Linked DNA regions of Saccharicrinis fermentans DSM 9555 = JCM 21142. The protein of the gene in region 1 interacts with the protein of each later gene in a pairwise test. Links are inferred from orthologs where the notes say so. Each region holds a gene or a part of one and is shown on either strand. Other genes may lie near its edges. The genes, in order: CYTFE_RS0118050 and purT.

Evidence for each region.
Region 2: the proteins of CYTFE_RS0118050 (region 1) and purT interact in binary tests that used the Escherichia coli proteins (3 or more experiments, as listed by UniProt). The link is inferred for Saccharicrinis fermentans DSM 9555 = JCM 21142 from one-to-one orthologs.

What each region holds. Positions count from the first base shown.
Region 1 is NZ_KI912107.1:4,412,206-4,429,459, reverse strand. Bases 1-2,904 are described here. They hold CYTFE_RS0118050 (polyprenyl synthetase family protein), read right to left. Parts: upstream 1,988-2,904; coding sequence 1,013-1,987; downstream 1-1,012. Other genes in these bases: CYTFE_RS27145 (efflux RND transporter permease subunit), read right to left, coding at 2,003-2,904; atpD (F0F1 ATP synthase subunit beta), read right to left, coding at 1-792. In the rest of the region: more of CYTFE_RS27145, read right to left, coding at 2,905-4,411; CYTFE_RS0118040 (hypothetical protein), read right to left, coding at 4,466-5,515; CYTFE_RS0118035 (YfiR family protein), read left to right, coding at 5,691-6,203; CYTFE_RS0118030 (methyl-accepting chemotaxis protein), read left to right, coding at 6,294-8,000; CYTFE_RS0118025 (hypothetical protein), read left to right, coding at 8,026-8,337; CYTFE_RS0118020 (response regulator), read left to right, coding at 8,356-8,721; CYTFE_RS27140 (Hpt domain-containing protein), read left to right, coding at 8,718-9,089; CYTFE_RS0118010 (chemotaxis protein CheA), read left to right, coding at 9,104-11,143; CYTFE_RS0118005 (chemotaxis protein CheW), read left to right, coding at 11,146-11,601; CYTFE_RS0118000 (chemotaxis protein CheW), read left to right, coding at 11,607-12,089; CYTFE_RS0117995 (CheR family methyltransferase), read left to right, coding at 12,089-12,982; CYTFE_RS0117990 (sensor histidine kinase), read left to right, coding at 12,979-13,881; CYTFE_RS0117985 (chemotaxis protein CheD), read left to right, coding at 13,892-14,362; CYTFE_RS0117980 (protein-glutamate methylesterase/protein-glutamine glutaminase), read left to right, coding at 14,431-15,552; CYTFE_RS0117975 (PAS domain S-box protein), read left to right, coding at 15,645-17,254.
Region 2 is NZ_KI912107.1:150,616-159,898, forward strand. The notes cover bases 296-3,160. They hold purT (formate-dependent phosphoribosylglycinamide formyltransferase), read left to right. Parts: upstream 296-1,062; coding sequence 1,063-2,259; downstream 2,260-3,160. Other genes in these bases: recG (ATP-dependent DNA helicase RecG), read left to right, coding at 2,447-3,160. Outside these bases: more of recG, read left to right, coding at 3,161-4,546; CYTFE_RS0100765 (SoxR reducing system RseC family protein), read left to right, coding at 4,834-5,262; CYTFE_RS24375 (Fe-S cluster domain-containing protein), read left to right, coding at 5,279-6,235; electron transport complex subunit RsxC, read left to right, coding at 6,238-7,569; CYTFE_RS0100780 (RnfABCDGE type electron transport complex subunit D), read left to right, coding at 7,642-8,643; CYTFE_RS0100785 (RnfABCDGE type electron transport complex subunit G), read left to right, coding at 8,652-9,242; CYTFE_RS0100790 (RnfABCDGE type electron transport complex subunit E), read left to right, coding at 9,239-9,283. UniProt on the Escherichia coli protein: Involved in the de novo purine biosynthesis. Catalyzes the transfer of formate to 5-phospho-ribosyl-glycinamide (GAR), producing 5-phospho-ribosyl-N-formylglycinamide (FGAR). Formate is provided by PurU via hydrolysis of 10-formyl-tetrahydrofolate.

The DNA.
Region 1 (17,254 bases):
ACGAAAACTCTCGGCAATACTTAAACCTGATAAGGCAACACGGGCACGTGCACCAGGGGGTTCGTTCATTTGGCCAAACACCATGGTTACCTGTGATTGATCCAGTGCTTTTTTATCTACCTTGGATAAATCCCATCCGCCTTCTTCCATACTTTTCTTAAATGCTTCGCCATAGTCTACGATGCCTGCTTCAATCATTTCCCGGAGTAAATCATTACCTTCACGGGTACGTTCACCAACACCTGCAAATACTGATAATCCATCATATCCTTTGGCTATGTTGTTGATTAGTTCTTGAATAAGTACGGTCTTTCCTACCCCTGCTCCTCCAAAAAGACCAATCTTACCTCCTTTGGCGTAGGGTTCAATCAGGTCAATTACTTTAATACCGGTAAAAAGAATTTCAGTTTCAGTAGATAATTCTTCAAACTTGGGAGGTTCTCTGTGGATGGGTGTACCATTTACTTTTGTAATATCTCCAATACCGTCAATGGCTTTTCCGGTCACACTTAGCAATCTACCTTTAACTGTATTGGCAGGAGGCATTAATATTGGTTGTCCTGTTGGTATTACCTTCATGCCACGTACCAAACCGTCCGTGGTATCCATTGATATACACCTGATGGTTTGCTCTCCGATGTGTTGTTGACACTCAATGGTAACTATTTCACCATTCTCGCGACATATCTCGAGTGCATCTAAAATACTAGGAAGTTCTTGATCTTCTAAATCAAAACTAACATCAATGACAGGACCTACTATCTGGATGATTTTTCCTTCTAATTGTTTCATGTGTCAAAAATTTTGTTTTTCAACGGCCACATGAAATTCCCATGAAATTATTTATCCACTTGGGTGTCAAAATTCCTTGGCATGGTCGTTTCATATTGTAAGTTTACCTTTGTGGCAACCAGAATTATATTGGTTAATTACTGCTTAAAGAGATGTAAATAATCTTTTAGCAATGCTATAATGTGGGCAATGCTAAAATAGCAAGATTATTGAATAAGAACTAATTAATTCTTTGCATTAGTTGTGAAGCAAAGTTTTTTAATTCTTTTTTTACGGACTCATTCCCCTTAATTTCTCCTAGGCATTGAATCGCTTTTTCATAATACTCGTTCATTTTGTTTTTTGAATCCGTATCAACTGCTAATTTTTGATATATCTTTTTTACCTCTTCAATTTTTAAGTTATGATTGTCATGTTCTACGGTAATCCAATTAATTAGGTTTCTTTTATCTTCTTTTTCTGCCTTTTTTAACGCGGTCAACAGTAAAAAAGTTTTTTTATTGGCAATAATATCACCTCCTATTTTTTTGCCAAAAGTGTCCTGATTTCCAAAAGTATCTAAATAGTCATCTTGTAGTTGAAAGGCCAATCCTATATTCATTCCAAATTGGTAGATAAGGTCGGCTTCTTCTTCGGAAGCATTGGCTAATATGGCTCCCATCTTTAGGCTTCCGGCTAATAAAATAGCGGTTTTGAGGCTGATCATTTTAATGTAGTCTTCTACCGAAACATCTTTGCGTGTTTCAAACTCCATATCGTATTGCTGACCTTCGCAAACACCCAAGGCTACTTCATTAAAAAGTGTGATAACTTTGGGTAATTTAGAGTCCTCACAGTTGCAAATAAACTGATGTGCTTTAATCATCATGGCATCTCCTGATAATATAGCTGTATTGGTGTCCCATTTTTTATGTACGGTGGGATTGTTCCTGCGTACTTCAGCATTGTCCATAATATCGTCGTGCAACAAGGTAAAATTATGGAATATTTCCAGTCCTAGTGCAGGGTATATGACTTTTTGGGGTGCATGACCGAATAATTGTGCTGCCATAAGACATAATACGGGTCGAATACGCTTTCCACCTTGTGCAAGGGTATATTCTATAGGTGCATATAGTGCCAGAGGCTCAGTTGTAAAATTTATTTTTTTTAGTTCAGCATTCACCAGTTGCTGTGTTTCTTTTATATTGAGCATTTTTGTTGTGTCTGTTTAATTTTCTTCTATTGAGTTAACTTTTTCTTTTTCTATTTTCAACTCGTTAATTTCAATATCTTCATCTTCATTGAAGATATGAAGCAATGGTTCTCTAAAGGATTTATTGGTAATTTGTTTTTCTAATGTTAATAGTAACGAAGGTAACAATATTAAGTTTGAAACAAGGGCTATTAATAAGGTTACTGCTACCAGTATACCCAGTGCTACAGTACCTCCAAACTCTGAAAATCCGAAAATACCAAAACCAAAAAATAAGATGATGGATGTATATATCATGCTTACGCCTGTTTCCTTGAGGGCTAGGACTACCGCTGCTTTAATACTCCAGTTTGTTTCGCCTAGTTCTTGACGGTATTTGGCCAGATAATGGATGGTATCGTCCACTGAAATACCAAAGGCAATACTGAAAACCAATATAGTTGATGGTTTGATGGGAATGCCAAAGTAGCCCATTAGGGCAGCTGTCATTAGTAAGGGTATTAAATTAGGTATAAGTGAAACGATAACCATACGTTTTGAAGAAAACATCCAAGCCATAAAAGAGGCTATTAAAATGATGGCCAATAGTAAGCTGACAAATAAATTACGAATAAGATATTTGGTTCCCTTAAAAAATAATACACTGGCTCCAGTAACCGAAGTGCTATACCTCTCTTGTGGAAATATTTCGTGCATGGTTTCACGTATTGATTCGTTGAGCTCAGTCATTTTTGTGGTACCAATATCTTTTAGACGATAACTCAGCCTTGTTTTTTGTTTGAGGGAATCGATAAAGGTACTAATAACCTGCTGTTGTTCTCCTTCTCCCTTGGATACGTAGGATAATAAAAAGTTTCTCTCTTGATTACTTGGAATGCCATAGTATTTAGGATTACCGTTGTAAAACCCTTGTCGTGCAAACTTAACAACCTCTGTTAGAGATAGGGCATTGGATATATCAGGGTGAGAAGAAAGCTTTTTATTTAACAAGTCCATCTTTTTTAGGTTGCTTGCTTTAAGAACACCATTGGGTTTTTGGGTGTCAATCATTATTTCCAGCGGCATTAAGCCATCAAAGTTTTCTTCAAAAAACTTAAGATCGAGGTAGAGCGGATCTTCATGTGGTATATCATCGAGCATGTAACCCGTCGTTTTAATCTTAGTGATTCCTATAATACCGAGTATCAAAATGACTCCAGTGGTAATGTACACTGTATTTCGATGATTTAATGATATATAAACTAGTTTATCTACTATTTTATTAACGGCTTTGTTATCCAGGTGGTTGAGATGTCGTTTTTTAGGAACTGATAAAAAACTAAAGATAATGGGTATCAGTAGTAATGATAGGATAAATACACCAATAATATTGATGGCAGCGATGATTCCAAATTCAACTAATATACGGCTACTGGTAAATATAAATGTTGCAAACCCTGATGCTGTTGTAAGGTTGGTTAAAAAGGTTGCATTCCCTATTTTACAAATAACACGTTGTAATGCTTTTATTTTATTGCCGTGTTTCCGATATTCCTGATGGTATTTGTTAAGGAGAAATACTGAATTAGGAATACCAATTACAATAATAAGTGGAGGTATCATACCTGTTAGTATGGTAATCTTAAAGCCAAATAAGGCTTGTGTGCCCAGTGCCCATATAACAGCCATTCCTACCACTAGCATTGAAAACAACATTACCTTAAAGGACTTGAAAAACAAAAATAGAATGATGGCTGTAATTCCTAAGGCCATGAAAATGAACATATTCAGTTCTTTTTTTACCATTTCAGCAGTGGTAACCCGGATGTAAGGTAGTCCTGAATAATGAATATTTATTTTTGTTTTAGAAGTGTACTCATCCCCCATTTTTACGATTTGTTCAATAAGGCCTACCCGTTCTGGACTTTCTAAAATATGAGGTTCTAGGGTAATGGCCATTAAATATGCGTCCTTACTTTTATTGTAAATGTTACTCTGGTAAAAAGGCAGTTGATAAAACTTATTTTTAATGGAGTCAAGTTCATATTGTGATGATACCTTGCCTGCGAATAAAGGCTCTATTTCAAATCGTTTTTCCTTGGTGTTTTTAATGAGGTTATAGGATTCTGAAACAGAAAATACAGAGCTGACACCTTCGATAGAGTCAATACGGGCACTTAATCTGGTCCAATTTTTATAATTGTTCAGTTGAAAGAAATCTTTGTCCTTAACACCTATTACCATTAAGTTTCCTTCGTTACCAAAAACTTCAGCAAAGGCTTCGTATTCAATATAGGCAGGATCGTCTTCAGGTAAAAGAGGCGCATATTGGTACGACATCTGAATATCTTTGGCATGGTAAGCCATAAAAGCGGTAAACAGCGATAAAAGGGTTAAAAACAATATTCTGTTTTTTAATATGGTGCGAGCAATAAAAATCCACATGTTATTTAAACTGTATTTTAGTGATAATATAAGCGATTCTGGTAAATATTCTAATTAATACGAAATTAACCCTTCCATTTCTACTAAATTATGATGTTGATTCAAGGCTGGACAGGTGATGACCGTTTCAACATTAGGTAATAGTCCTTTGATTAATTCTTCCACTGTTTTGCAGTCCTCGCTGTTTTTAATTTTTACTTTAATAAACTTACAATGATCCTGAATATTTGGCTCTACCTTATATTTCTCTTTTAAGGTGAAAATATTTTTTAATGTTTGTATGGTTTGTTGCTCAATATCATGTGAAATATGGTCATGATCTGATGCACTTGTAAACCAATACTCATGGCTGTCGTTGTATATAAATTTGCTCTTTATACCTGTATTTTCTTGGGTATAATTTTCCTTGTCTTTCAATTTTGTATGGGTGTTTTCCGGATACGGACCCAATGCATTGAAATCGATGGATAGCCTGCGGTCTAAATTATTGATATCGCTTTCCAATGGATTTCCGTTAATTAACAAGGCTTCTTCGAAAAATATATTTTTTATTTCGTTAAATATATAAATATTAGCTCTTTTTTGACGGTCGTAATCCGATAAACCATTTATTTGAGGAATATAATTCCACTGTCGATAGATATGACCAAAATTTAAGTCTTCAGCCATCAAAATCTGTTCCGCAAAATCAAAACATCGTTGTGCAGAAAATAAAAGTGAGTCTTCTTTGAATGATATAGCTCCCGAAAATAACTCTATTCCAGCGTCATGTTTTACTGTAACGTAGTGATGATTTAGTAATTTTTTGTATTGAATATTTGTATTTTCATATACTTGGTAGTGTATGACAAATTCTTCATTTCCGGGTATATGCTGAAAAACAATGGAGTGGGCAGGCATCTTATCTTTAAATACGGTTTTCATTGTCTCCACAAAACACTCGTATTCTTCATTAAACTCCTCTTCCACCTCATTATTAATGATGATATCCAGTTTTACAATGGCCTGTTTGTTATCTTCTTTTAATATATGATGGAGTGTGTTTTTAATCCTGCTCTCAAATGTATTTCCGGCTTTTGCGCTTATAAATTTTACAATTCTCATTCCTTAAATATTAATACGGGGCAAATTTATTTGTTTTATTGATTAAGGTATCATTTAGTGTAGTTAATTTTTAATACTTAGGGTTTTTTTCAACATTTTATAAACAAAAAAAGTAACCTATTCATCATACTAACCGTAACAGGGGGAGGAAAACAAATATAAAAAGTGTTGTGATATGAGGAAAATCTTACTGCTCTTAATACTTATGGTGGCGGTTCCAAAGATTGGTTCCAGTCAAGTTGAAAAGTACAAGTCTGTATTTACACTAAACTTTATCCGTTATATAGGATGGCCAGATGATGCCAAACAAGGTGACTTTGTTATTGGTGTCTTAAAAAATTCGAAAATTGCGGATTGGCTGGTTAAACAATCAGGTGGTAAAAAGTTCGGTTATCAGAATGTAGTCATTAAGCAGTTTAATTCTGTGGATGAAGTGACTGATTGCCAGGTGTTATATGTTTCTTCTAGTGTTAATTTTTCGCGTCATTCGGAAACTTTGTTTTCAAAGATTGGTAAAAGTTCACTGGTAATTACCGAGGCCGAAGGGGCTACCAAACACGGTTCAGTTATTAACTTCGTAGTTAGGGATAATAATTTGAAGTTTGAAATTCATGATTTAAACGCAAAAAATTTAGGTCTTAGTATAAGTTCCAAACTTTCTAATATGGCGGCTGCTATTAAAAAGTAGGATTAGATGAAAGGGGCTGAGAGTATTTTTTACATTGAAAAATTTCTTATGACCTGATTCATGTGACCATTGAAAAACAATTTTAGACAAATGAAAATAAAATTAAATATCGCACAAAAACTGATTGCTGGTTTTAGTATTCTATTGCTGGCAATTCTTATTAATGGAGTTTCTACTTATTTTACCCTAAATAATAGTCGTTCTTTAAGTGATCAGATTACCGGAGTGTATAGTCCGTCAGAACAAAATATACAACAGTTGAAGGACATGGTTATTAGTTCCAAGGCTTTGATAAAAAGTTGGGTTTTTATTGACAGACAGCCTGGTACTTCCGATAAGGTAGTACTTGAAAATTTGCACACAAAAGATTATCCTGCTTTAATTGAAAAGCTTACTAAAAATCAAAAGCAGTGGGATAAATCTGATCAGGATATCTTTAACTCAATTAAGTTAAAAACCGATTCATTGTTTACCAAACATCAATATATCATGAGTAGTTTGAACTCGTTTGAGGCTTATGATGATGTTATGGTGATATTTGAGGTGGAACCTATGGTTCAGGAAGACGGTGAAATCATCACATTGAGTAACGAAATTGTGGAGGAATTAACGGTATTGGTTGATAAGTTTAATGGATTAAATACTGCATCTCTTAAAGAAATGGATGATTCATTTGCTTGGTTCAACGGATTTGTGTTGATGATGGTTATTATTTTGGTGGTTGTTTCTGTTGTTATTGCTTTTTGGTTGTACAAGAGTATTGTGGAGCCTTTAACAAAAGGAGTTGCTTTTGCGCAGGCCATTGGAAAGGGTGATTTAACAGCTGAACTTGAGATTGAGCAAGATGATGAAATCGGAAAATTAGCTGATGCTCTTAAAGCTATGGCTTTAAATATCAAAAATATTGTAATAGCAATTAAAGAGAATGCAAACGATCTAGTATCTAGTGGAAAGAGCGTTAAAGATAGTTCAGTACAGTTGTCAAAAGGATCTGCTGATCAAGCAGCCTCCGCTGAGGAGGTGTCTACCTCTATTGAAGAGATGGTTGCCAATATTGATCAAAACACGGAGAACGCTGTTCAAACAGAGAAAATTACTGTTGAAACCGCACAAGATGTAAATGTAGCAGATAAGCTGTCGTCAGAAGCAGCTAGTTCTATGAAGAGTGTGGCTGAAAAAATTACGATTATTGGGGATATTGCTTTTCAAACCAATATATTGGCACTGAATGCTGCCGTAGAGGCTGCTCGTGCCGGAGAGCATGGTCGAGGTTTCTCTGTAGTAGCTGCCGAAGTACGTAAGCTGGCTGAGAGAAGTAAAGTGGCTGCAGATGAAATTCATAGCCTGGTGAATGGCGGACTAAAAGTTTCACAAGAAGCGGGTGAGAAATCGCGCTTATTGGTGCCAGATATTGAAAAAACAACTCAGCTCATTAAAGAAATTTCAGCAGCAAGTTTAGAGCAAAAAACAGGGGCCGAGCAGATTAATATGGCTATGCAGCAGTTAAACCTGATTACTCAGGAAAATGCTTCTTCATCTGATGAGTTAACACAAAGCGCCGAGCAGTTGGCCGAGTTAGCAGATAGGTTAAAAGAAGCTGTTAGTTTCTTTACCATCGGCGATGAAGGTAATGAACAGACAAGTACTGTTAATCAGGATTTGGATAGTCACGCGGAAACAAAGAAAAAAGCGTCAGGTGTACAAAAGAAACCTCGCCAAACCAATGTGTCCGGAGGAAAAGATGACTTGATTAACCTGGAAAGAGAAATGGATATGGATAATTATGAAAAATTCTAGGGCAATATACTATTAAAGCTGCTATATGGAGAAACCATTTTCACTTGAAATAAAGCATGATGACAATAAGCAGGAAGTGATTCTTTCCGGCGAATTGATCATTAACCATGCGGATATTATAAAAGAAGAGTTGATGAAAACAATTGACTTTTCAAAACATCTTAATGTAAAGGTTGACAACCCAACCGGAATTGATATTACCTTTATACAATTTATTCTTTCGATTAAATTGGCTTATGAAAATAAAGGGCTCCCATTTAATTTGGAGGGAACATTCAGTGATGATATGTCCGCTCTGGTTGTAAATGCAGGTTTTAGAGACCTTTTTAAACTATAGAAAAATATTAACAAAATTATGGCTAAAACAGTTCTTATTGTTGACGATTCTGAAAGTATCAGGGAAGTTGTAAATTTCACCTTGCAAAACGAAGGGTACGAAGTTTTGGTAGGTATTGATGGGGAGGATGCTCTTCAGTTTTTAGATGGAAGAACCATCGATATTATCATTACCGACTTGCATATGCCTAATCTAGATGGCTTGGGTTTAATACGTAAAGTAAGGGAAATAGATGCCTATAAGCATATTCCTATTTTGTTTCTGACAACAGAATCGCAAGCGGCTAAAAAGATGGAAGCGAAACAAGCCGGTGCGACAGGGTGGATTATTAAACCATTTGTTCCAGCTAAACTATTAAGTGCTATTTCAAGAGTTTTAAGATGATAGAAAAGATAAAAAAAGGTTTTATCAACGATACGCTTAATGATCTAAAGACCATCGAAAATGATTTAAATGCCGATATGGCAAACAATGCACCTGAGGGTGTTGTTGAAAAGGTGTTTATGACAGTGCACAAAATTAAAGGTACTGCACCAATGGTTGGCATTGAAGGTCTCGATGATATTGCCGTGAAAATGGAACGGGTCTATAATGCGATCAGAAATGGTAACCTTTCTTTGTCAGAGGAAATAGTATCCAATACGATGAAGCTTATTCCTGCTTTGAAAGCAGAATTGAGCAATATCCAACAGAATAACCTTGATTCGGAAGACGTTAATAAATCATTACGTTTTTTTGAGTCTCTAATCTAGTAAAAAGCAGGCGGATGATTGATAAGTTTAGAGCCAAATTTGTTGAAGAATCACTCGACAATGTGCATGACCTCGAAGAAGCTTTGTTGCTACTTGAAAATGATAGGTCAGACAAAGAAATAATTGAACGTATTTTTAGAGCTATGCACTCTCTGAAGGGTGGTGGAGCTATGTTTGGTTTTAATGATTTGAGTGAGTTTACGCACCATTTAGAAACTGTTTATGACTGGGTTAGGAATGGAAAACTGGCTGTTTCTGAAGAGATTATTTCGGTCACTTTTAATGCTATTGACCAAATAAAATATCTGCTGGATGTGGGTGATTTATCCGATAATTCAGATAAACAGGAATTGGCAGCATTAACACGTAAAGTACAAGGATTAGTATCCGATTCTGCGGTGGAAAAACCGGTTGAAGAATCCAAGGATAACAATATTTCGGAAGAGAAGCCTTCTGATCACTCCAAAACATATTTAATCAACTTTAAGCCTCATGCAAACATTCTGCAAAATGGAACCAATGTTATGTTTTTGTTGGATGATTTACATGCCTTGGGTAAGGCTGTTGTCTTGTTCAACGATGAAAAGGTTCCTGAGTTAAGCAAATTAGAAGCACAAGAATGTTATGTTAGTTGGGATATAGTTTTAAATACGAGTGAGGCACTTAACGAAATTCAAGATGTATTTATCTTTGTGGAGGATGAGTGTGATTTAGTGATTACAGAGGTATTTGATGGTGATATTATCGATCATGTTTTGTTTGAGGAGATTATATCTAAGTGCCAACGTAAGGAGGAGAAATTAAGTGCTGCATTACTTAAAGGAATATCCTGGGGAGGAGAAGAAAAAAAAGTATCCGCTGAAAAAGCAAAGAAACCGCAATTAAAGGAACATAAGATTTCCAGCATCAGGGTGGCATCCAATAAAATTGATGAACTGGTTAATTTGGTAAGTGAGTTGGTGACCATTCAGGCACAACTAAATTTGTATGCAGAAAAGAAAAGCGGTGATCCACAAATCATTATGCTTTCTGAAAATATACAGAAGTTAACTCGACAATTGAGGGATAATGCCTTTGAAATTAGCCTGATTCCTATTCAAAATGATTTGATGAGGTTTCAACGGCTGGTGCGTGATTTATCTAAGGAACTGAATAAGGAAATAGATTTTATCATTGAAGGTGGCGATATTGAGTTGGATAAGAATATTATTGAGCACTTAACCGATCCATTACTTCATATGATACGAAATTGTGTGGATCATGCCATTGAGATGCCTGATGAACGTATTAAAAAGGGAAAGAATCCCAAAGGAAATATCATATTCAGGGCCTATTACGAAGGTGCTAATGTAATTATAAAGATTATTGACGACGGTAAGGGTATTGATCCTAATTTCATCTTGAATAAGGCCATTAATAAGGGGCTGGTTGAAGAAGGGGTTGAGCTAAGTAAAAAGGAGATTCTAGATTTGGTTTTTAAGAGTGGATTCTCTACCAAAGAACAAGTATCAGACCTGTCGGGTCGCGGTGTTGGAATGGATGTCGTTAAACGAAAAATTGGTGAAATAAGGGGAGAAGTCTCCATTGATTCAGAAGTGGATAAGGGGACTACAGTAACTTTAGAGTTACCCTTAACGCTATCTATCATTGATGGACTACTGGTTACAGTTGCTCAATCGCAATATGTCATTCCTATTTCTGCGATTGAAAAAATTTATCCTTTGGAAAAAGAGGATAAGAAAAATATTTTCAATGATGTGATTACTTTAGGTGGAGAACAATTCCCTGTCATTGGATTGAGGAGTGTTTTTAAGGAAGCGATTACGGATGAAAAGGAACACATTATTCAAGTCAAATACGAGGATAGACAAATTGGTTTAATAGTAGATGAAGTAATTGGAGAATACCAAACAGTGGTTAAACCATTTGGAAGGCTGTTGAAAGATCAGGAAGTGATTTCTGGAGCTTCTATTATGGGGGATGGTTCTGTTGCTATGGTGATAGATACTAATAGGTTAGTTCAATTTCATTCGAACCAAAAATTACATAAATAACTATGGAAGGTGAATTTGTAACAATAATTTCCTTTGGTCTTGGCGAACAAACATTTGCTTTTGATAGTCTTAAGGTACGTAATATACTCCCTTACGAAGGGAATTTGACCAAAGTGCCCAATACACGTGAGTTTATCTTAGGTGTTATTAATCTGCATGGTAACATTGTACCAGTGACAGATATGAGAAAAATAATGGATATGGAAGATGCGGAACGTACAAAGGATACGTCTATCATTATAGTGTCGCCTGAAGATAAGTTAGAATCTCAATTCGGTATTATGGTTGACATGGTTAAAGAGGTTTTTGAAGTACCTTTGGATCAAATAAAACCAGCCGTATTTGAAAATAAAATGGGTTTGATCGAATGCTTTGAAGGTACGGTTAAGGTAAAAGATGAATTTGTTCATCTGATTGATTTAACGCATGTTGTATCACAAATTGAACGAAAAAATTAATTGATATGGAAGATATTAATAATTCATATCTGTCTTTTAAGGTGGGGTCGGAGACCTTTGCAATTCATGTAAGCAAGGTGAATGAAATACGCGAATATGAAGTGCCGCGTAACATGCCAGAATCTATTTCCTTTATGACTGGTGTTATCGATCATAGAGAAGAAGTGATTCCTGTGATTGATACAGGTGTTAAGTTTGGGATGAAACCCATTGAAATAACACCTTTGACCTGCATCATTATTATTGATGTTAAAAGAAAAGATGATGATTCTACTTTAAAAATGGCCATTCTTACAGATGCCGTAAGCGATGTTTTTGAGGCTGAAGAGAAAGATTTTAAGAACATTGATAATGATTACAGTCCTAATTATATTCAGGCTGCAATTAATATAGATGAACAGTTTTATTTGATTTTGAACTCAGATGAGGTGTTCAGTCAAAATGAGATTATAGAACTAAGCAGAATTGTTGATGAAATAAAAAAATAGTGACAGATCCAAGTAATATATATTCAAATGAACTTGATTGTTTCAAGGCTGAACTTTCTGAAAAAGACTTTTCAGCATTTAGTAGCTTCATTTTTAATGAGTTTGGTATTAAAATGCCACCCGTTAAAAGAGTGATGTTACAGGGACGTTTGCTCAAAAGAATCAGGCAGTTGAATATGAAGTCGTATAGTGAATATAAGGATTATTTATTTAGTGCAGAGGGCCAAAAGGAGGAAATATTCAATTTTTTAAATGTGGTAACAACCAACAAAACTGATTTTTTTAGAGAACCGGTTCATTTCGATTTTTTAAAGAATGACGTTTTGCCTATGTTTACTGAACGTGGAACAAGAGAAACCTTTAAAATTTGGAGTGCTGGTTGTTCCAGTGGTGAAGAATTGTATACCATTGCGATGACCTTAAACGAGCATAAAAGGGAAAATGCCGGATTTACCTATAAAATGTTGGGTACTGATATTTCTCAGAATGTGTTGAGTAAAGCAGCCAAAGGTATTTATGCCAGTAATAAGGTGGATATTGTTCCCTTGGAACTTAAGAAAAGATATTTACTAAAGAGTAAAGACAAAGAAAATCCTACTGTAAAGGTGCGTCCTGAATTACAAAGTAATTTAAATTTGAAGTATCTAAACTTAATGGATTCAAATTATGCCAATATTAATGAGCTGTTTGATGTGATATTTTGTAGAAACGTTTTAATATACTTTGATAGGGATACACAAGAAAGTGTAATCAATAAATTAATTACGCATCTAAAACCAGGAGGAATATTTTTTATAGGACATTCGGAATCGTTGACCGGAATGGATGTACCATTAGAACATATTAAACCAACAATTTTCAGAAAAAAACAAAGCACAAAACTACAACCATGAATAATTTATCTGACAGACAATTGCTAAAGGAGCTCAGACAACGGCTTGAAAAAGGAAAAAGCAGCGAAAAGGAGATTAAGGATCTTACATTAGAATTACAAAGTGTTTCTAAAAAGCTGAAAGATTCGGAAGCATTAAAAAGTCACTTTATATCAAATATATCAAATGAAATAGTTAACCCCTTTACATCTATTCTCGGGTTGTCAAAAGCCATACTGTCTGTTGAAAAACACGATTGGAAGAAAGTGGTGTCTATGGTTGCTTTGATTCATTCAGAAGCGTTTAACCTGGATTTTCAGTTGAAAAATATATTTGTAGCGGCTAAAATTGAGGCGGGTGAAATAGCACCTAATATTGCCAAGGTAAATATCAGAAGTTTGCTTCAAACGGTGGTTGATTCATTTAATATCATTAGCCGTAAAATGGGTATCTCTTTTGATATTCAGTTTAATATTGATCATGGTTTTGGTAAAAACTTTTATTTCAAGACTGATTCAGAAAAATTGAAACTTATTTTAAGCAATCTTATTAATAATGCTTTAAAATATAGTTATAAAGATAGTAAAGTTATCATATCTATTTGGTTAGACGATGATGATGTATTAAAGATCTCGGTTCAGGATTTTGGAACTGGTATCTCAGAAAAAAATCAGCAAACCATTTTTCAACGTTTTAAAAGGTTGGATACCGGCATTAATTCTATCAACCGGGGTCATGGTTTAGGACTGTCAATTACGAAGGCTCTTTTGGATGTATTAAGTGGTGAAATAGAAATTTCAAGTAAAAAAGGAGATGGCTCAACCTTTACCATCAGTGTTCCGGAGGCCAAAAATATTGTAGATGGTTTTAGTGGTGATGGTAACGATATATTCTTCGATGAAGAGGACGAGATTTTTTAAGGATAAATAGATGAGTCAATATTTACAACATTTTTTATATCCTTCCTCTTTGTTTGCAAGTAAGGAGCCACACCTGGTTAAAACAATACTGGGTTCGTGTGTGGCGGTGTGCTTGTGGGATTCTAAATTGAAAATTGGAGGTATTAACCACTATATGTTGCCCAACTGGAATGGTAATGATTTGGCATCTCCAAAATATGGCAATATAGCTATTGATAAGTTAATTGATAGGATGCTTTTTTTAGGATCAAAAATCGAAGACTTGCAGGCAAAAGTATTTGGGGGAGGTGAAATGATGCAGACAGGGAGTTCTAAAGCCAAGATTGGCGAAAGAAACATAAGGCTGGCTATGTTAATGCTGGAGGAAAGAAAAATTCCGGTGGTGGCATCCAGTACTGGAGGTAGAAAAGGAAGAAAAATAATATTTTTTACCGATTCTGGTGAAGTAAGACATAAGCTGTTGGATAAAAATAAGGATTAGAAGATGATCCTTAGGGCGAACAGTTGGATTATGTGAAGCAAATGACTTTTTAACGTTGTGATATGAGGATGAATAAAATACGGGTATTAGTAGTGGATGACTCAGCGGTAGTTAGGCAGAGTCTTTCATCAATATTGGGGTCTGACCCCGAAATTGAAGTGATGGGGACAGCGGCAGATCCGATTATAGCAGTAAAAAAGATCATGAAAGAGGTGCCGGATGTTATCACCTTGGATATTGAAATGCCTAGGATGGATGGATTGACATTTCTTAGAAAGATTATGTCGCAGCATCCTATTCCGGTGGTTATTATTTCTTCATTAACGACCGAAGGTACCGAAGTTGCCATGAAGGCATTGGAGTATGGAGCATCTGAAATTATTGGTAAACCTGCCATGAATGCAGCTAAGTTTATCAATGAATCAAAAATATTAATCTGTGATGCGGCAAAAGCTTCAGCTCAAGCTAAACTGTCGCGTAAAAAAATTAATGGGGGTATATCAACTAATCCTCAACCGAGTACGCCCAAGGCCCGAAAGCCGGCAACACGCCTGCTAGAGGTTGCTCCCAAGTATTCAGCCGATGTTATTTTGGAAAGAGGATCGGCTTATGATAGAATTGCTATTACAGAAAAGGTTATCGTCTTGGGCGCTTCCACAGGTGGTACTGAAGCCATCCGAAACTTCTTAAAGAATTTACCGGATAAAATGCCGGGTATTGCTATTGTTCAGCATATGCCAGAGGGGTTTACCAAGTCCTTTGCTAATAGCCTTAATAATATCTGTCAGCTGGAAGTGAAAGAGGCCGAAAATGGTGATAAATTATATCAAGGTAGAGTTTTGATTGCCCCAGGTAATCACCATATGTTGTTGAAAAGGGTGGGTAAAGAGTATTTTGTGGAGATTAAAGATGGTCCGCTGGTTAATAGACATCGTCCTTCGGTGGATGTTCTTTTCAGGAGTGCAGCACGGTATGCTGGAAAAAATGCTACAGGATTGTTACTGACAGGGATGGGTAACGATGGAGCCAAAGGCCTTCTTGAACTTAAAGAGTCTGGAGCTTATACTATTGCACAAGATGAACGTAGCTCTGTTGTTTACGGAATGCCGAAAGAAGCAGCAAAATTAGGTGCTGCCAGTAAAATATTGTCCTTAGATGAAATGGCACCGAGCCTCTTAAAATTATTATAAAACATTACCATTACTTTTGAGTGGTATTGTGAGAAAGTTTATAATTTCGCCGGGCTTATAAAAATAGGTCTGTAATTTTTAATACAATCATCGTGAAAAAGCTTGAATTATCGCGTATTTTAGGAAAATATACTTTTAGGGGAATCTTATTTGGGTTGATCGTTGTGATAGGCGTAATCTTAATGAATAGAAACTCTGAAGTTTTTTTGCAATCCAATAGGAGCATAGCTGATATGTTCTATCTGTTTCCAGGAATGTGGTTATTGCTGTTGTTACCTTTTGCCACAGGTGCCATAGGGTATGCACTTGCGCTGTCTTTTACAAAAATTATTCGTAAACAACGTAAGTCTATCAAAGCGGAAGCCAAACGTTCTGATATGGTACTTAAGTTTATTAATAACTTGAGACAAGGGAATCTGGATACTGTAAATATTGGTTCTGGAAAGAAAGATCAATTGAGTAAATCCTTACTAAAGCTGCGTGACTATCTGATAAAAAGTAAAAAAGAGCAGGAGCAAGGAAGGCTGGAGGAAGAACAGAGAACCTGGATTACGCAAGGATTGGCGCAGTTTGCCGAAATTTTGAGAAGGAATAATGATAACCTGGAAGTCTTATCCTACAATATTATTAGCTACATGGTTAATTATTTGAAGATAAACCAGGGAGGTGTGTTTTTGGCTAATACCAATAATAGAAATGAAAAAATTTTTGAGCTCACGGCCTGTATTGCTTTTGATAGAAAAAAATATGCCGATAAGTATGTGCCATGGGAAGATGGTTTAATTGGTCGCTGTGCATTAGAGAAGGAAACCATTTATATTACTGATTTACCTGATGATTATATTAATATAACATCTGGCCTTGGAGAGGCAAACCCTAAGGCTTTGTTAATTGTACCGCTAAAGGTTAATGATGAAATTTATGGTGTCATTGAGCTGGCCTCATTTAGTGAATTTGAGCCTTTTGAAATAGAATTCGTGGAGAAAACAGCAGAAAGTATTGCTTCTACCATTTCTACGGTTCAAATAAATATTCAAACAACTAAACTGCTACACGAAACACAGATTCAGGCCGAAAAGATGTCGCAGCAAGAAGAAGAGTTACGTCAAAACTTGGAAGAGATGCAAGCTACTCAAGAGGAGTCTGATAGGCGTGAAGTGGAGATGAAAGGTATTTTGGAGGCTATTGATAACTCGGCTATTAGTTGTGAGTTTGAAACGGATGGATCACTTATTTCGGTGAATCAGCTGTTTCTACAAACTTTTAAATATCTCCCCGAAGAGGTGGAGGGGCAGAACCTGCGTATTTTCTTCTTTCAGGATGAGGTGGAAGAACTTACAAATATATTATCAGACTTAAAAAGTGGTCGTAACTTTAAAGGTAGGGTGCGTAGAAGAACGAAATTGGGTGAAGAAATATTTTTGTTAACCACCTATACCCCTGTTATTGATAACAATGGCGATATTGTTAAAATATTAAGTCTTGAGAATGATGTGACTGATCAGGTTCGCATGGAAGAGCAAATGAAAAGCTCTAAAGAAGAGTTGGGTGTTCTCTTGGAACAGGCTCGCGATGAGATGAAAGAACAGTTTAAAGAAATAGAATCGGTTAAAATACGCAATGAAAAAATGTTAGAGGGAGCCCTGGATGCCATCATTACTACCAATAAAGAAGGTATTATGGAGTTCTTTAACGAAGCTGC
Region 2 (9,283 bases), 4.3 Mb from region 1 along the record:
ATTAAAAGTGCACAATATATACCAAATAAGGTGGTATTGTGCACTTTTTTATTTTACGTCGAATTCCATAATTCATCTTCATATAAATTAAGTTCACTACGTCTGAGACCTGCAGAATAAATGAATGATAAAATACATCTGTGCCTGATGATGTAAGTATTCATTCATTTCGTTAATACCTATTTCTGAAAGATCATCGTTCTTAAATGCAGTACAAAAATCTCTCATGCATTTCGAATAAGTTCTTATTGGTACTCTCGTTATATCTAAGTCTTTCTAATTTCTCCAAATAGCCTTTGGGTAAGTTTATTTGTTTTCTTTGTGTGCCCATTTACTTTAGAGAAATAATGTTCATAACATTAAAAAAGCTAAATCAGTAAACAAAATAATTGTTTGTTATCCTTACTTAAAATTGCCTTAAAATAAGATTCTGCCACGTTTTAAAATGTAAGCAAGGTAGATTTTAATTTGTTACTGCTTACCAAAAAAGAAATGGGATTACAATGTTTTTCTTGTCCAGGTTACTAGAAATATTTGCATGACAACTATAGACATTATTTATACCCAACTTTTGGCACTGACCCGCTGAAGCTAAGGGCTTGAAATTAGGGGTGTTGATATTCAAATTTAATAACAATTTCAAGTAAAAAACATAGAAGTTTTTAATTGTAAAAATCCATATTCAAGAACTCTCATTTAATGAATATCTTCCATATAAATACCACCTATCAGTTAATGAACCATAGGGTAGGCCAGAGCAATAGCCCCGTGGCCGGCCTGGCGAGAAGCTTTACGATGGCGAGTTGAAGATTATATGCTCTAATCGGTCAATGCGTCTGATTGGATTAGGGTGAAAAACCATGTGTGTTTGGTTCTGGATGAATCAATTTTCACTTGCTTGTCTTTCAGTTTTTTGCTTCCCAATTAAAAAGACTATTTTTGCGCGTTTGAACATTACCTGATTGAAATAGAATATATGAAACGAGCCATCGGATAATCTTTCTCCTACAAGATAATGATTCAGTTGGCGGGTTTTATGTAGCAAATGAAAATTATAAACGTATGACTAATACAGCAAAAGTAAGCATAGGCACTCCACTGTCTGCATCTGCCACTAAAGTGATCATGTTAGGTTCGGGTGAGTTGGGTAAAGAAGTGGTGATTGAACTTCAACGATATGGTGTTGAAGTGATTGCCTTGGATAAGTATAAAAACGCGCCGGCCATGCAAGTGGCCCACCGCAGCTATGAGGTTTCTATGTTGGATGGAGAGGCACTGGCTCGGATTATTCGTCAGGAAAAGCCTGATTACATTATTCCGGAAGTGGAGGCTATTGCCACAGATACTCTATTACAGCTGGAAAATGAAGGGTTTAATGTGATTCCAACAGCCAATGCGACAAAATTAACCATGAATCGCGAAGGTATTAGGTCTTTGGCTGCCGAAGAACTGGGATTAAGAACTTCGCCTTACCGATTTGCAGGAACCAAAGAGGAGTTTGAAGTAGCAGTGGGAGAGATCGGCTTTCCCTGTGTGATTAAACCTATTATGAGCTCCTCGGGTAAAGGACAGAGTGTGGTGAAAAGCCCGGATGATATTGATGATGCATGGCAATATGCCTTGGATGGTGCACGGGGTAACAGTGACCGGGTGATTATTGAGGGTTTTGTGGATTTTGATTATGAAATAACCTTGTTGACCATCAGTCATATAGGGGGTGTTTCTTTTTGTGCACCCATTGGTCACCGGCAAGAGGGCGGCGATTATCAGGAGTCATGGCAACCTCAAGCGATGAGCTCAAAGGCATTGGTCGACTCCAAAAGGATGGCTGAAGAAGTCGTGAAGGCTTTAGGCGGTAGAGGACTCTTTGGAGTGGAGTTTTTTGTGAAAGGTGATGAGGTTTACTTTAGTGAACTTTCCCCTCGTCCGCACGATACTGGTATGGTGACCATGATATCACAGGATTTAAGTGAGTTCGCCTTGCATGTGAGAGCCATTCTTGGATTACCTATTCCTAATATAGTGCAGCATGGACCTGCTGCCAGTAGTGTGATTATGGTGGAGGGGAACTCTGCACAGGTTTCATTTTCCGGCATAGAACAAGCTTTGACAGATCCGGATACGCAAATTAGATTATTTGGAAAGCCTGAAGTGCAAGGAGAACGTAGAATGGGTGTGTGTTTGGCTAGGGGAGCCTCCGTTGAGGAAGCCAGGGCTAAGGCCAATAAGGCAAGTGAAGCTGTCAAAGTGCGCTTATAGATCACCATATTGCAGATTAGAGTACATAAGAGACTGTCTTAAAGATTATGTTGGCTTGAGATGGTCTCTTTGTTACCGAAGAGATTAGGTGCCTTGTGAAGAGATCACTTGTCATCTTTGTGCCTCGCTTTTGGAACATGTTATGCTTTCTTCTATTTTTGTAATTTCTATTTTTTGATAGTGTTTTATGTCAGAACTGTCTACTAAAGAGATAACTTATTTGCCGGGTGTAGGTCCTAAAAAGGCCGAATTACTAAAGAGTGAACTTAAAATCCAATCTTATGAGGATCTGTTGTATCATTTCCCTTATAAGTATGTGGACCGGAGCCGGACTTTTAAAATTAGGGAGATAGACAGTACTTCCTCGCATATTCAATTGCGTGGTAAGGTCGTTGCACTGAATTCTGTCGGACAAGGAAAGTCGCAGCGTTTAGTGGCCCGCTTTGCCGATGAAACAGGGGAGATTGAGCTAGTGTGGTTTAAATTTATAAAGCAGATTAAAACAGGTATTGATCCAAAGGCTGAATATATCGTTTTTGGTAAGCCTAGTAAGTTCAATCAAACATACAATATTGTTCATCCGGAGATGGAAAAGGTAGATGAAAGCAAGCCTCGTTTAACATCTGGTTTACAGGCCTTTTATAATACCACCGAAAGGATGAAGAAAGGCTATTTGAATTCAAAAGGTATTCAGAAGATGCAACAGAACATATTTTTGTCGTTCAAAGGCGCTATTTCAGAAACCTTGCCTGCTTATATTGTGCAGCAGTACAAATTGATGATTTTAGATCAGGCACTGCGTACGGTACATTTTCCTCCCAATTCAAAGGCTTTGGAACAAGCCCAGTTTCGCTTGAAATTTGAAGAGCTTTTTTACATTCAGCTTAGTATTTTAAAATTAAAGAATCAGCGGAGCCTTCGTATCCAAGGACATATATTTGCTAATGTGGGCGATTTTTTTAATCATTTTTTTTATAATAATCTTCCCTTTGAACTCACAGGTGCACAAAAGCGTGTAATACGGGAAATTAGAAATGATATTGGTTCAGGAAGGCAGATGAATCGTTTACTTCAAGGGGATGTGGGGAGTGGCAAAACAATGGTGGCTTTGATGGTGATGTTGATTGCCCTTGATAATAAGTTTCAGGCTTGTTTGATGGCGCCCACCGAGATTCTTGCAACGCAACATTACGAATCTATTATGGAGCTGTTACAGGGGATGGATTTAAATGTGAAGCTGCTTACAGGTTCTAGCAAAAAGAAGGAAAGAGAGCAGATTCACGCTCAATTGATAAGTGGTGAACTGCAAATATTGATTGGTACGCATGCTCTACTCGAAGATGTGGTTCAATTTAATAATTTAGGTTTGGTGATTATCGATGAGCAGCATCGCTTTGGTGTGGCGCAACGAGCTAAGTTGTGGAAGAAAAATAGCATTCCTCCCCATGTGTTGGTGATGACGGCCACTCCAATACCTCGTACTTTGGCCATGACGGTTTATGGTGATTTGGATGTGTCTGTGATTGATGAATTGCCCCCCGGTCGAAAGCCCATAGAAACCAAACATTATTTTCATAATCGTAGAAACAACCTGAATCATTTTATTAGAACTGAAATTGAAAAAGGAAGACAGATTTATGTGGTGTACCCCTTGATTGAGGAATCGGAAAAGATGGATTATAAAAATCTGGCAGAAGGTTTGGAATATATGCAGGCTGCTTTTCCAGAGTATAAAACTACCATGGTACACGGAAAGATGAAGGCTGCTGAAAAAGATGCAGCTATGCAGGAGTTTGCTAAAGGAGAAGCCCAAATACTGGTGGCAACTACGGTGATTGAGGTGGGCGTGAACGTGCCCAATGCTTCAGTGATGATTATCGAGAGCGCAGAACGCTTTGGCCTGTCGCAATTGCATCAACTTAGAGGGCGTGTAGGACGTGGAGCTGAACAGAGTTATTGTATCTTGATGACGGGATATAAATTGGGCGAGGATAGTAAAAAGAGAATGAACATCATGGTAGATTCCAATGATGGTTTTGAAATAGCCGAGGCCGATATGAAACTACGTGGTCCGGGTGATTTGGAAGGTACTCAGCAAAGCGGTTTGCCTTTTGAGTTGAAGATTGCGAACCTTACCCGTGATGCCCAATTGTTACAACATGCCCGTAATGTGGCCAATGCCATCTTAGATAATGACCCCACGTTGGAGAAACCCGAAAATCAAATTCTCAATAAACAACTTCGTAAGCTGGCCCGGCAAAAAATGAACTGGAGTTTGATAAGTTAAAGGTTTCAACTTTGAAGTCACTTTTAATACCTTGCTTAATTAAAGAAAAATTTCTTTATAATCCCCATATTGTCAATACTTAACCTGATAAAAGACAGGTTTAGGAAAAATTGAAAAAAAAATACAAGCCTCTTTTTTTTAATTGTAATCTCCACTTTGCACTATTCATCAAGGTTTTGTAATGTCTACATAGCAATATAATTTATTTATACCAATTCCAAATAGCAAAATGGCGTTTTCTGTAATATCTGATTAATTACATTTGTTCGGAAATTTTGCTTGAAATCATGACGAAATTAAAGTTTGTAGAGCATACGGGGTACGTTGAATCCTTCAATTCGGATCAGGTGAAGGTTCGTATATTAAGCGAATCAGCCTGTGCATCCTGTCATGCCAAAGGGGCTTGTACTGCATCTGATATGAAAGAAAAGGTAATTGATGTTAGCACGTATGGGGTAGATCACTTGGCCGTTGGTCAGCAGGTGGTTATTAGGGGTCAAAAATCTTTAGGGTTAAAAGCATCGCTGATAGCCTATATATTCCCATTTATTCTGGTGTTTATTACCTTGTTTGTTGTGCATGGAATCACGAAGAGTGAGGGTATTGCAGGTATTGCATCCCTAGCTGTGTTGGTTCCTTATTTCATAGGAGTTAAGTTGTATACTCCAAAGCTTGAGAAAACATTTGTATTTACTATCAAAGAAATAATCGGTTAGATAAAATTAATATAAAATGAACGTAGTAGTAATAACTATTTTAACGCTTGGAATATTAGGAACCGTGGCGGCTTTGGTGCTTTACTTTGTGGCACAGAAGTTTAAAGTGTTCGAAGATCCAAGAATCGATCAGGTTGAAGAGGTGTTGCCTGCTGCCAATTGCGGTGGGTGTGGTTTTCCGGGCTGTAGGGCTTTTGCCGAGGCTTTGGTGAAGAGCGACGATATCTCTTCCTTAAACTGTCCAGTGGGTGGAGCAGAGACCATGGGTGCAGCTGCCGCCATACTCGGAAAGGAAGTGGCAAAGTCAGATCCTATGCTGGCTGTTGTGCGTTGTAACGGTACATGTGAAAACCGACCTAAAACGAATCATTATGACGGTGCCACATCATGTGCAGTGGCTGCTTCGTTGTACGGAGGAGATACGGGTTGTAGTTATGGCTGTTTGGGATGTGGCGATTGTGTGGAAGCATGTAACTTTGATGCCATGTATATGGATGAAAAAACAGGATTGCCTGTTGTTAAAGACAACTGTGTAGCTTGTGGTGCCTGTGTGGATGCTTGTCCTAAAGATATTATAGAACTTAGGAAGAGAGGTCCTAAAGAACGTAGGATATTTGTTTCGTGTGTGAACGAGGACAAAGGAGGAGTGGCCAAAAAGGCTTGTGCTACTGCTTGTATCGGATGTGGTAAATGTGAAAAGGTGTGTCCTTTTGATGCTATCACGGTGGAAAACAATTTGGCTTACATCGATTACAATAAATGTAAACTGTGTCGTAAGTGTGTCGTTGTATGTCCTACGCATGCCATTCATGAGATCAACTTTCCATTGCGCAAAGCAAAGCCTGAGGCCAAGTCAGAAAGCCCTAAAAATGCAGCAGGCCCTGTTGCTTCGCAAGAGGCAGCTGTAAAGGCAAGCAATGGCGTAAAAAATGATAACAATACATCTTCGGATAATAAAAATAAGGAGGAATAAACGTGTTAAAGACATTTTCACTTGGAGGTATTCATCCTCCCGAAAACAAATTTTCGGCCGGTAAAAAAATTGAAGCATTACCGGTTCCTTCGCAAGTAGCCATTCCGGTTGCACAGCATATTGGCGCTCCGGCTGCTCCCATAGTAAAAAAAGGTGACACCGTAAAGGTAGGTACCTTAATTGCTAAATCTACAGGTTTTGTTTCAGCCAACATACATTCTCCGGTGTCCGGAACGGTTTTTAAGATTGATAACATCGTTGATGCCAGTGGGTATCGCAAGCCGGCCATCATTATCAAAGTAGAGGGTGATGAGTGGGAAGAAGGTATTGACCGTAGTACAGCACTTAAAAAGGAGATTAGCGCTACTTCTGAAGAAATTATTAAAGCGGTGGCAGATGCTGGTATTGTAGGTATGGGAGGCGCAACCTTTCCTTCTCATGTGAAGCTTTCTGTTCCTCCCGGGAAGAAATGCGATGTGCTTATTCTAAATGCGGTGGAGTGTGAACCATATTTAACAGCCGACCATCAGTTAATGATGGAGAAAGGTGATGAGATAATGGTGGGTACTCAAATTATTATGAAAGCACTAAAAGTGGATAAGGCCATTATTGGAATTGAAAATAATAAGCCGGATGCTATTCAACATATGCGATCATTGGCTGCCTCTTATGCGGGTATCACCATTGAACCATTGAAGGTTCAATATCCACAGGGAGGTGAAAAGCAATTGATTGATGCTTGTATCAATAGGCAGATTCCTTCTGGAAAGTTGCCTATCGAAGTGGGAGCTGTGGTTCAAAATGTGGGAACCATCCTTGCTGTTTATGAAGCGGTTCAGAAGAATAAACCTTTGTTTGAGCGTGTGGTTACTGTGACCGGTAAGTCGCTTGCTAAACCTTCTAACTTCCTTGCTAGAATAGGAACGCCTTTAAATAACTTGATTGACGCTGCCGGCGGCCTTCCTGAAGATACCGGAAAAGTAATTGGTGGTGGCCCTATGATGGGTAAGGCCTTGGTAAGTACTGATATTCCAATTACCAAAGGAAGCTCAGGTGTGCTGATCATGCCCGATGAAGAGGCCAAGCGTAAACCCATGCAAAATTGTATCAGATGTGCAAAGTGTACAGAGGTATGTCCTATGGGACTGGAGCCTTTCTTGCTGATGACTGTTAGTGACAAGGCCGTTTGGGACCGAGCTGAAGAGGAACATATCATGGACTGTATTGAGTGTGGTTCATGTAGCTTTACTTGTCCGGCGAACCGTCCTCTGTTGGATTATATACGACTGGGAAAAGGTAAAGTGGGACAAATTATGAGGAGTCGTAATAAATAGGTGTCCATTATAGGTTTCAAGTTATTCGTAATGAATAAATAAAAATATAAGCGTTAGTTAAATAATTGAAATATGAGCACATTAACTATTTCACCTTCACCGCACGTTCATAGTGGGGATAGCGTGAAAAAAAATATGTACGGAGTTATCATTGCCCTTATCCCGGCATTGCTAATTTCTTTTTACAACTTTGGTTTGGGAGCCCTCGTTGTAAGCGTGACAGCTGTTGCATCTTGCCTGGTGTTTGAACATGTTATTCAGGTTTACCTGATGAAGAACGAAACATCCATATGGGATGGATCGGCCATGATAACAGGTTTGTTGCTGGCTTTTAATATACCAAGTAATCTACCCATTTATATTATTGTTATAGGTGCTTTGGTATCCATTGGTATTGGTAAAATGTCTTTTGGTGGATTGGGTAACAACCCCTTTAATCCAGCATTGGTAGGAAGGGTTTTTCTATTGATCTCTTATCCTGTGCAAATGACCAGCTGGCCAAGACCGGAACGAATTCCTTTTACATATACCGATGTTACTACAGGTGCAACGCCGCTATCTGTAATGAAGGAAGCCTTGGCCAATGGAGAGTTACCTACTAATATTTTAAATGAAATACCTAGTTATCGTGATATGTTTTTAGGTCTTCAAGGAGGTAGTGCTGGTGAAATGGCTGGATTGGCTATTTTATTGGGCTTGGGTTTTATGCTTTTTCGTAAAATTATCACCTGGCATATCCCAGTTGCTGTGATTGGATCTGTATTTGTATTTACTGGTATCCTGCATTGGACCAACCCAATGATGTATGCGCCACCTATGTTTCATATTCTTTCAGGTGGTTTGTTCTTAGGTGCCGTATTTATGGCTACAGACTACTCAAGTTCGCCCATGAGTCGAAAAGGAGGTATTATTTTTGGAATCGGAATTGGTGTTTTAACGGTGGCTATCCGAATTTTTGGAGCTTACCCGGAGGGTATTTCTTTTGCGATACTTATTATGAACGCCTTTGTTCCTTTAATTGATAAATATATTAAACCTAAGCGTTTCGGAGAGAAACCGGTGGTTGCTAAATAATTTGAATCATGGCAAAAACAGAATCAACATTAGTAAATATGGTAGTTGCCTTGCTCGTTATTACAGCGCTTGCTGGTGGTACGCTTGGCATGGTTTACAAAGTAACAAAAGAACCTATTGAGGCTGCTAAATTGGCCAAACAACAAAAGGCAATTGAAGAGGTAGTTCCCGGGTTTGATAATAATCCCACCGATGAGGTGTATGAGCTGACTTCTAAAGAGGGTTACATATTGAAAATATTTCCTTGTAAAAAAGGGGGTGAACTCTTAGGTGTGGCAATCTCTACTAAAACAGAAAAAGGGTTTAGTGGAGAGTTTAAGGTGATGGTTGGCCTCAAACCGGATGGAACCATCATTAATTATTCAGTGCTGGAGCATAAAGAAACTCCAGGGCTGGGCTCTAAGATGCAAGAATGGTTTAGGGTTGAAAATACTCCGCAGAATATATTGGGTGTTAATCCGGCCAAAACCAAGATGATTGTATCTAAGGATGGCGGTGATATTGATGCTATTACAGCTGCAACTATTAGCTCAAGGGCCTTTCTGGATGCTGTTATGATCGCTTATGATACGTATAAAAAAGAAGGAGGTAAAAAATGAATCAGTTACAAAATTTTACAAAAGGCTTCTTTAAGGAGAAT